2 regions of the Nocardioides sp. F233 genome follow, and region 2 is predicted to be linked to the other one. Evidence: riboswitches for the same ligand, from Rfam matches in the RefSeq annotation. Region 2 holds a riboswitch; the other holds the start of a gene.
What was found. A riboswitch is a leader RNA that binds a small molecule or an ion and turns the genes downstream of it on or off. The one in region 2 is predicted to bind thiamine pyrophosphate.

Region 1 (4,512 bases), on a different contig from region 2:
CCGCACCCCGGTGGTGTCCTGGGCGGTGACCGCGGTGACGACGCACGCGCCGTGCACGCCGAGGGCCGCGAAGGTGGCGAGGTCGGCGGCGATGCCCGCGCCTCCGCTGGAGTCGGTGCCGGCGACGGTGACGACGACGGGCGGGGTCATCCGACTGCTCGCAGCAGTGCGGCGACCGTCGCCGCCGGGTCGGGCGCACGCATCACCGCACCCATCACCGCGACGCCCCACGCGCCCGCCGCCCGCGCCGCGGCAGCGTTGTCCGGCGTGATCCCGCCGAGCGCGAAGACCGGCAGCGGTGCCTGCGCGAAGGCCGATTCCGGGAGCGGCGGGCCGTGGCCGGGCTTGCTCGCCGTCGTCGCGTACGGCGACAGCGTGGCCCACCACGCGCCGTCGGCCGCGGCGCGGAGCAGGTCGGCCCGGTCGTGGCAGGAGCGTCCCCACCGGGTGGCCACCTCGGGGAGCGACGCGTCGGCCGGCAGGTGCACACCGCTGCAGCCAGGAACGGCGCGGTGGGCGGCGATCACCTCCAACCCGCAGGTCCGCGCGTGGTCGGCGATCTTGGCGCGCTCGTCGTCGGGCAGGTCCACCTCGCGCAGCAGCACGGTGGTCAGCCCGCCGTCGGCGGCCGCGGCCAGCACGTCGCGCAGCGAACGGCCGTCGGGCACCTGGATGCGGTCGGTCAGCACCACGACCCGGCGGCTCACGAGATCAGCCCCAGGACCGGGCTGGAGGCGCGGGCCTCGGTGCGGCGCGGGACCCGGCCGGCGCCGTACGCCAGGCGACCGGCCTCGACCGCCATCCGCAGCGCAGCGGCCATCGCGACCGGGTCGTCGGCCCGCGTCACCGCGGTCGCGGCGAGGACCGCGTCGCACCCGAGCTCCATGGCCAGGGCGGCGTCGCTCGCCGTACCCACGCCGGCGTCGAGGACCACGGGTACGTCGACCGCGGCGCGGACCGCGGCGATCGCATGGGGGTTGAGGACACCCAGGCCCGAGCCGATCGGCGAGCCGAGCGGCATCACCGCCGCGCACCCGGCGTCGACCAGTCGACGCGCGAGGACGGGGTCGTCGGTCGTGTAGGGCAGCACCACGAACCCGCGCCGCACCAGCTGTTCCGCGGCGTCGAGGAGCTCGATCGCGTCGGGCAGCAACGAGCGCTCGTCGCCGATCACCTCGAGCTTCACCCAGTCGGTGCCGAGCGCCTCGCGGGCCAGCTCGGCGGTCAGCACCGCCTCCCGGGCGGACAGGCAGCCGGCGGTGTTGGGCAGCAGCCGGACGCCGGCGACGCGGAGCGCCGCGAGCAGGCCGCCGTCCGCGAGGGTCGACGTACGCCGGATCGAGACCGTCACCAGTCCCGGCCGCGCGGCCTCGAGAACCGGCGCGACGAGGGAGGTCCGGGGCAGGCCGCCCGTGCCGAGGAACAGCCGCGACGACAGCTGCACGCCGGCGATCGAGAGGGTGGTCATCCGCCCTGCACCGCCGTCACGACCTCGACGACGTCACCGTCGGCCAACCGCCACGACGCCCACTCGCCGCGCGGCACGACCTCCTCGTTGACCGCGACCGCGACGCCGTGGGGGCGGGCGTCGCCGAGACGGCGCTCCAGCAGGTCGGCGACGGTCGCCGTGTCGGTGACCGTCTCCCCGTTGCAGGTGATCATCGTGCTCCTTCCATCGTGCGGCGGGGGTCGAGGACGGGGTCGACCCGTCCGGTCTGGAGGTGGTCGGCCACGAGCTGCGCGGTGAGCGGCGCCAGCAGCACGCCGTGCCGGTAGTGGCCCGCAGCGAGGACGACGCCGTCGACGCCGCTGGGACCGACGAGCGGCAGACCGTCGACGGTGGCCGGGCGGTCGCGGGCGGTGCCCTCGACGAGCTCGGCCCGGTCGAGGGCGGGCCACAGCGCCCGCGCGGCCGCCAGCAGCCGGAGCGCCCCGCCGGCGGTCACCACGGGCGGAGCCGCGTGCGCCTCCGACGTCGCGCCGAGCACCACCCGGCCGTCGCCGCGCGGCACCAGGTAGACGGCCTCGCCGCCCACCCAGCCGCGGACGGTACGACGGGGCGGGTCGTCCGAGCGCAGCCGCAGGATCTCGCCGCGGACGCCGGAGACCAGGCCGGACCAGGGTTCCGGCAGTGCTGAGCCGGTCGCCACGACGGTGACCTCGGCGTCCGGTCGCGGCGTGCCGCGCAGCACCACCCGGTCCAGCAGGGCGTCGCAGACCGCCCGCGGGTCGACGCTCGCCTCGGACGGCAGCAGCGCACCGCCGCAGATCCGGGCCAGGGCGGGCTCGGCAGACCGGACCCCGGCGCGGCCGAGCAGCTCGACCGGGTGCCCGTGCCGGTGCAGGAGCGCGGCCTGCCGCTCGACCTGCTGGAGGTCGCCGGCGTCGTACCCGACGAGGAGGGTGCCGCTGCGCCGCAGCGCCACCCCCAGACGACCGGCCAATGCCGGCCACATCGCCAGCGACGCCACGCCCAGCCGGAGTATCTCCTCCTCGCCGTGCCAGACCTCGGCCGCCGGACTGAGCATCCCCGCGGCGGCGTACGACGCCCCGCCGGCCGGCCGTCGATCGACCACGGCAACGCAGTGGCCGCGTCGTGCCAGCTCCTCGGCGACCGTCAGCCCGACGATCCCCGCGCCCAGCACGTCGACCCGCATCCCGGCCACCTCAGGCCACTGCCGCGATGAGCTCCTTCGCTGCACCCACGGGATCGGGATGTCGCCAGATCGCGCCGATCACGGCGACGCCGGTGGCTCCGGCGGCCCGGACCTCGCCCGCGGTCGCTGCGGTGATCCCGCCGATCGCGACCAGCGGCAGCACGCCGGCCGCCTCGGCGACGCCAGGAACGCCCAGCGGCAGGGGCAGACCGGCCTTCGAGGCCGATGCGAAGACCGGCCCGAAGCCGGCGTAGTCCGCGCCCGCGGTGGTCGCCGCCACGACCTCGGCCCGCGACCGGCAGGTCGCGCCGAGCACCAGGCCGGGGGCCAGCCGCCGGGCGTCGGCGACGGCGAGGTCGTCCGCCCCCAGGTGCACGCCGTCGGCGTCCGCGGCCAGCGCCACGTCGAGCCGGTCGTTGACCACGACCAGCGCGCCCGCCGGGCGCACCGCGGTCACCACGGCCCGGGTGAGCGCGACCAGCGCGCCGGTGGCCAGGGACTTGGCCCGGACCTGGAAGCCGTCCACCCCGGCGTCAGCCAGGGCAGGCAGCAGGGAGAGGTCGTCGCAATCGGAGACCAGGCAGAAAAGGTGAGGCGTCATCGTTCCGTTCCTTCGCCGGCATGATCCGGATCAGGTGTGACGGTCGGAGCGGCTCCAGCTCCCTCTCAGCCCGCTGCCGCGGACTCCCGTGGGTTGTCGCCGGCGACGTTAGCAGCATCGTGCGACGAGAGGAACCGGCGTACCGCCAATGCAGCCGCCCGCCCCGCCCGGTTGCCGCCGATCGTGCTCGCGGACGGGCCGTAGCCGACCAGCTGCACCCGCGGGTCGCGGGCGGCGGTGGTCGCGGTCTGCACGTCGGCCCCGCTCTGCAGCAGGGCGATCCCGCCGCGCTCGCTGCGCAGGTGGAGCGGCGCGAGGTGGCCGACGGCTGGCCGGAACCCCGTGGCCCACAGGATCACGTCGGCACGCTCGAAGGAGCCGTCGGCCCAGCGCACGCCGTCCGGCTCGATCCGCGCGAACATGTCGCGGCGCTGCTCGTAGACGCCGAGCCGCGCCGCCTGCTGCTCCTGCGGACGCAGCGCCAGCCCGGTGACACTGACGACGCTCGCGGGCGGCAGGCCCGCGCGGACCCGCTCCTGGACCAGGCCGATCGCGTGTCGGCCGACGTTCTCGTCGAAGTCGTCGCGCCACACCGGCGGGCGCCGGGTCACCCACAGCACGTCGGTCCGTGGCGCCAGCTCGCCGAGGAACTGGACTGCCGAGGCACCGCCACCGACCACGACCACCCGCTTGCCGCGGAAGTGCTCCGGGCCCGGGTAGTCGGCGGTGTGCAGCTGCTCGCCGAGGAAGGTCTCGGCGCCGGGGTAGGACGGCACGAACGGCTGCGTCCAGGTTCCGGTGGCGTTGACCAGGGTCCGCGTGGCCCAGGACCGCTCCCCGGCGTGGACCACCAGCAGTTCGCCGTCGTCGGTCACCCGGTCCACCCGCACCGGGCGTACGACGGGCAGCCGGTGGTCGTCCTCGTAGCGGCCGAACCACGCCGGCACCACGGCATTGGCCCGTTCCCGCGAGTGGCCGGGGGCCGGGGCGTCGGGCAGGTCGGCCACGCCGTGCACGTCGTGCATCGACAGCGAGTCCCACCGGTGCTGCCACGCGCCGCCCGGTCGCTCGTTCGCGTCGAGCACGACGTGGTCGATGCTGAGCCGGGTCAGGTGGAAGGACGCCGAGAGGCCGGCCTGGCCGGCCCCGATGACCACTGCGTCGTACACGTGCACGGCGGGCAAAACAGCCGTTCCGGCCCGGATATGCCCCGTGACGTGACATTGTGAGTGATTCTTCGTTAAAACCTCGCGC
Region 2 (4,512 bases):
ACCCGCGCCGAGCGACGCGGCGGCCTGGCGCTGGCGGTCGTCGATGCCGGCGAGCACCGGGACCAGCGTTCGCACGACGAGGGGCAACGCAACAAGCGCTTGGGCGATCGGCACGAGCAGCGGGCTCGCGCGCAGGTCGAGCGGCGGCTGGTCGAGGGCGATCAGGAAGCCGAAGCCGAGGGTGACCGCGGAGACGCCGAGGGGCAGCATGAAGAAGCCGTCGAGGATCGTCCGCGCCCGCTTTCCCGCTCTGCTGCGGACCTTCCGGGTCACCACGAACGCCACGACCAGCGCGAGCGACAGCGACATCCAGGTCGCGTCGACCGCGATCCGCAGGCTCGCGGTGAGCGCATGGGTGACCGACACCTGGAGCAGGCCGTCGGCCGAGCCGCCGAGGGCGCGGTAGTGGGCGAGCGTCCAGTGGCCGTCGCGTCGTACCGAACCGATCAGGAGCGCCAGCACCGGCAGCGCCACGAGCCCGAGGGTCAGCGCGGTGACAGCGAGGGCCGGGAGGTCACGCGGGCGAGGGCGGGCGGGACTGGCGGCGACACGGCGGACCGTCGGGTCGGGTACGGCGCGCAGTCGGCCGACCACGACGAGCAGTGCCACGACCGCCAGCATCTGCACGAGCGAGAGCGCGGCAGCGGCCGGCAGGTCGAGCAGGTCGGCGGTGAGCAGGTAGATCTCGGTCTCGACCGAGGAGTACCGCACGCCCCCGAGCACGAGCACGACGCCGAACGCGGTCGCGCAGAACAGGAACACCACGCTGGCCGCGGAGACGATCGCCGGGCGCAGCGCGGGCAGGGTGACGGTGCGGAACACCTGGAGGGGCGTGGCGCCGAGCGCGGCCGCGGCCTCACCGGGCCTGCGGTCGAGGCCCTCCCAGGCGACGCCGACCGTGCGGATCACGACCGCCACGTTGAAGAAGACCAGGCCGATCAGGATGGCGGCCGGGGTGCCGTCGAGGTCGAGGAACCCGAGCGGCCCCGACGACGAGATCAGCTCACGCACGGCCAGCCCGACCACCACGGTGGGCAGCACGAACGGCACGAGCAGCGCCGTACGGATCAGGGCCCGGCCGGGGAAGCGCAGTCGGTGCAGGACGTACGCCGCCGGCAGGCCGAGCAGCACCGCGAGCGTGGTCGCGACGCTGCTGGTCCACACGGTGAACCACAGCACCCGGCCGGTCCGCGGGCGCCGCAGCACGTCGAGCACGGCGCCGGGGTCGAACGAGCCCTCCGGCCACACGCCGCGGTGGAGCATCGCGCCGACCGGCAGCACGAAGAAGACGGCGAGGACCGCGACCGGGACCGCGGCGAGCAGTCCCAGCGCGAGTCGTCGGGTCACCGTCGTACCACCTATCGCGAGACGATCTCCGTCCACTGCTCCAGCCACGCCTTGCGCTTCTCGGTGATCTCGGCCGGCGCGACCTGCTCGGTGGTCTCGGGCCGCTTCGCGAACGTCGCCCAGTCCGCGGGCAGCTCGACGGACGCGTCGACCGGGAAGACGTACATCGACTCGGGCAGCGCGGCCTGGACCTCGGGCGAGAGCAGCCAGTCGATCACGGCGTGCGCGCCGGCGGTGTTGGTCGTGTCGCCGTGCAGCACGCCGGCGTACTCGACCTGCTCGAAGCAGCCGTCCAGCAGCGCGCTGGTCGTCGTCCGGTCGCCCGCCTTGGTCAGCGTGAACGCCGGCGAGGAGTCGTAGGACACGACGATCGGCCGGTCGCCGCCGGAGAAGGTGAAGTCGGTGAAGTACGCGTCGGACCAGCCCTTGACGACCTTCGCGCCGTTGTCGACGAGCTTGGTCCAGTACGACGCCCAGTCGTCGCCGTACTTCGCGATCGTGGCCAGCAGGAAGGCCAGGCCGGGCGAGCTGGTGCTGGCGCCCGGGATCACGAAGAGGTCCTTGTAGGCGGGCTTCGTGAGGTCATCGAGGGTCGTGGGCGCCGGGATGCCCTTGGCCTGGAACCACGCGTCGTCGACGTTGACGCAGACGTTCCCGGTGTCGACCGGGGTGAGCGCGTGGTCATCGTCGCCGTCGAGCTCGTAGGCGTCGGCGCCCTTCGGCAGCGTCGGCGCGTACGACGCGAACACGCCCTCGTCGATCGCCCGCGTCGCGAAGGTGTTGTCGACACCGAAGACGACGTCGCCGACCGGCTTGTCCTTGGTCAGGACCAGCTCGTTGGTCAGCGCGCCTGCGTCCTCGAGCTTGCTGATCTTCAGGTCGTAGCCGGTGTCCATCTCGAACGCCTTGACCAGCTCGTCAGGGATCGCGAACGACTCGTGCGTCACCAGCGTGACCGTCTTGTCGTCGGCCTTCTCGTTGTCGCTCTCGCTGCTGATCAGCGAGCAGCCGCTGGCGAGCAGGACCGTGGTCGAGAGGGCCACCAGGGTGAGGCGGCCGGTGAGCATGCGCGTACGCATCGGTTGACTCCCTTCGCCGGTGCTAACCGGATCAGGTTCGGAGGGTCTGCGGCCCACGCCGCACTCTCAGCACCCGGATGGTGCTCCCCTGTCTGACGTCGTCAGTCTAGGACGCGCCCGCCGTGCGGCTCGAGGCAGACCAGCATCCGTGGATCGCCACCGGCCGCCGCCACCGCAGCACGCACCTCGGCGAGCTCGTCGTCGGTCAGCCGGAAGGCCGCGCTGGTCCCGGTGTCGTTGACGCTCCACACGGTGCGACCGCGGGCGCTCAGGCCGGTGCCGCCGATCGTGTACGGCGCCAGCGCGGACGCCACGGCGAGCTGGTCCTCGTCCCGCGGGTCCACCCCGAGGATCGTCGAGGACCCGACAGGCCACCACCTGGGTCGCCGCGGCCGTCGCTCCTCGACCAGCCGCGCGCCCTCGCGGACCGCCCACTGCACCTCGTCGGGCCAGGGCTTGTCGGAGACCAGGTCGATGTCGACACGCCCCAGCCGGTGCCGAACGGCCGCCAGCGCACCGCGGTACGCCGCCGCGACCGTCGACTCGTCAGCGCCGTCGGCCACGGTGAGCCAGTCGCCCGCGGTCATGACGCGCTGTAGACCACGCCGTCCGGCAGGTCGACGGCAGTGGCCTGCCCCCGAGCGACGAGCAGGTCGAGGTGCGCCTTGGTCTCCATCGCGGCCATGCCCTGGCTGAACACGTCGAGCTCGCCGAAAGCCCGCTCGTGGCGGGTCCAGCCGAGGTCCCTGGCGACGACGAGGGAGGTCGCGGAGCGGCGCTCCTTCAGCGACGCCAGGCACAGGTCGAGGCGGTCCTCGTGGTGGGCGAGGAGCTCGTCGACGCGCTCGTACGACGACGGCGCGACCGGGCCGTGCGCGGGCAGGATGCGCAGGTCGGGGAGCTCGCGGACCCGGGCGAGGGAGGCCATGAACTGACCGAGGGGCTGGTCGGCGGGCGGGACGGTGAACCCGATCGACGGGGTGATCGTGGGGAGCACGTGGTCGCCGGAGAACAGGACGCCCTCGGCCTGGTCGGCGAAGACGTAGTGGCCGGGGGTGTGGCCGGGGGTGTGCACGGCGTCCAGCTGGCGACGGCCGATGTCGAAGGTGCGGTCGCCCTCGAGCCACGTGTCGGGGAACGCCCAGTCGACGGGCTTCGGCAGCTCGCCGGGGCCGGCCGCCCACAGCTCGGCGATCTCCTCCGCGCCGGCAGTGCGCAGCACGGCGAGGAACGGGCTCTCCTCCAGTCCGTCGCGTCCGGCCCGGTGGAGCAGCTCGAGAGCGGGCTGCTCGTGGCGGCCGAGCACCACGTCGGCGCCGTACTCGTGGCCGAGGACGGTGGCGAGCGTGAAGTGGTCGCGGTGCACGTGGGTGACCAGGAACCGCTTGATGTCGCCGAAGCCCGAGCCGATCGAGCGCAGAGACGTGTCGAGCAGCTCGCGGGCGACCGGGATCGACCAGCCGCCGTCGATCAGCGTGAGCCCGTCGTCGCCCTGGACGACGTACACGTTGATCGCCTTGAGCGCGTCCATCGGGAGCGGCAGCGGGATCCGGTGGATGCCCTCCGCGACCTCCCAGGCGCCCTCGTCGGCCCAGTGCCGGCCCGAGTCGGGCGAGACGGCATGTCCGGTGGCGATCCCTCCAGTGCTCATGACCGCACTCTAGGTGGCGTTCACATCCGGCCGCAGATCGGGTAGCCGGAGGTCGAGGTTCGGCTCCTGGATGCCGCCGTCGACCTCGAGCAGCTTGCCGGTGACGTACTTCCCGGCGGGCGAGGCGAGGTAGACCACCGCGGCCGCGATGTCCTCGGCCTCGCCGATCCGGCCGAGCGGCGTCGACTCCTCCAGCTGGGTCTTCATCTCCGGCACGCCGGCCACGAACTCCAGCGCGCTGGTCATCACCGAGCCGACGAAGACGCCGTTGACCCGGATCTCCGGGTTGAGGTCGGTGGCGGCCAGCCGCGACCAGTGCGCGAGCGCCGCCTTGGCGGTGCCGTAGGCGAGGTACCCGCGCCCGGCCAGCCGGCCCATCGCCGAGGAGATCGAGGTGATCGACTTCTGCCGGCCCTCGCCCGCGGACCTCAGCAT

Region 1: linked by a shared signal. The riboswitch ahead of thiE (thiamine phosphate synthase) and the one ahead of ACZYRU_RS20065 (thiamine ABC transporter substrate-binding protein) in region 2 are both predicted to bind thiamine pyrophosphate.

Annotation. Positions count from the first base shown of each region.
Region 1 covers NZ_JBVASH010000008.1:30,370-34,881, forward strand. Annotated here, with positions in the region: gene ACZYRU_RS24565 (bifunctional hydroxymethylpyrimidine kinase/phosphomethylpyrimidine kinase) at 1-150, opposite strand, end outside; gene ACZYRU_RS24570 (thiamine phosphate synthase) at 147-707, opposite strand; gene ACZYRU_RS24575 (thiazole synthase) at 704-1,468, opposite strand; gene thiS (sulfur carrier protein ThiS) at 1,465-1,662, opposite strand; gene ACZYRU_RS24585 (FAD-dependent oxidoreductase) at 1,659-2,657, opposite strand; gene thiE (thiamine phosphate synthase) at 2,668-3,258, opposite strand; TPP riboswitch at 3,249-3,358, opposite strand; gene ACZYRU_RS24595 (NAD(P)-binding domain-containing protein) at 3,324-4,433, opposite strand.
Region 2 covers NZ_JBVASH010000005.1:207,040-211,551, reverse strand. Annotated here, with positions in the region: gene ACZYRU_RS20070 (ABC transporter permease) at 1-1,347, opposite strand, end outside; gene ACZYRU_RS20065 (thiamine ABC transporter substrate-binding protein) at 1,359-2,426, opposite strand; TPP riboswitch at 2,418-2,526, opposite strand; gene ACZYRU_RS20060 (hypothetical protein) at 2,528-3,013, opposite strand; gene ACZYRU_RS20055 (MBL fold metallo-hydrolase) at 3,010-4,077, opposite strand; gene ACZYRU_RS20050 (SDR family oxidoreductase) at 4,087-4,512, opposite strand, start outside.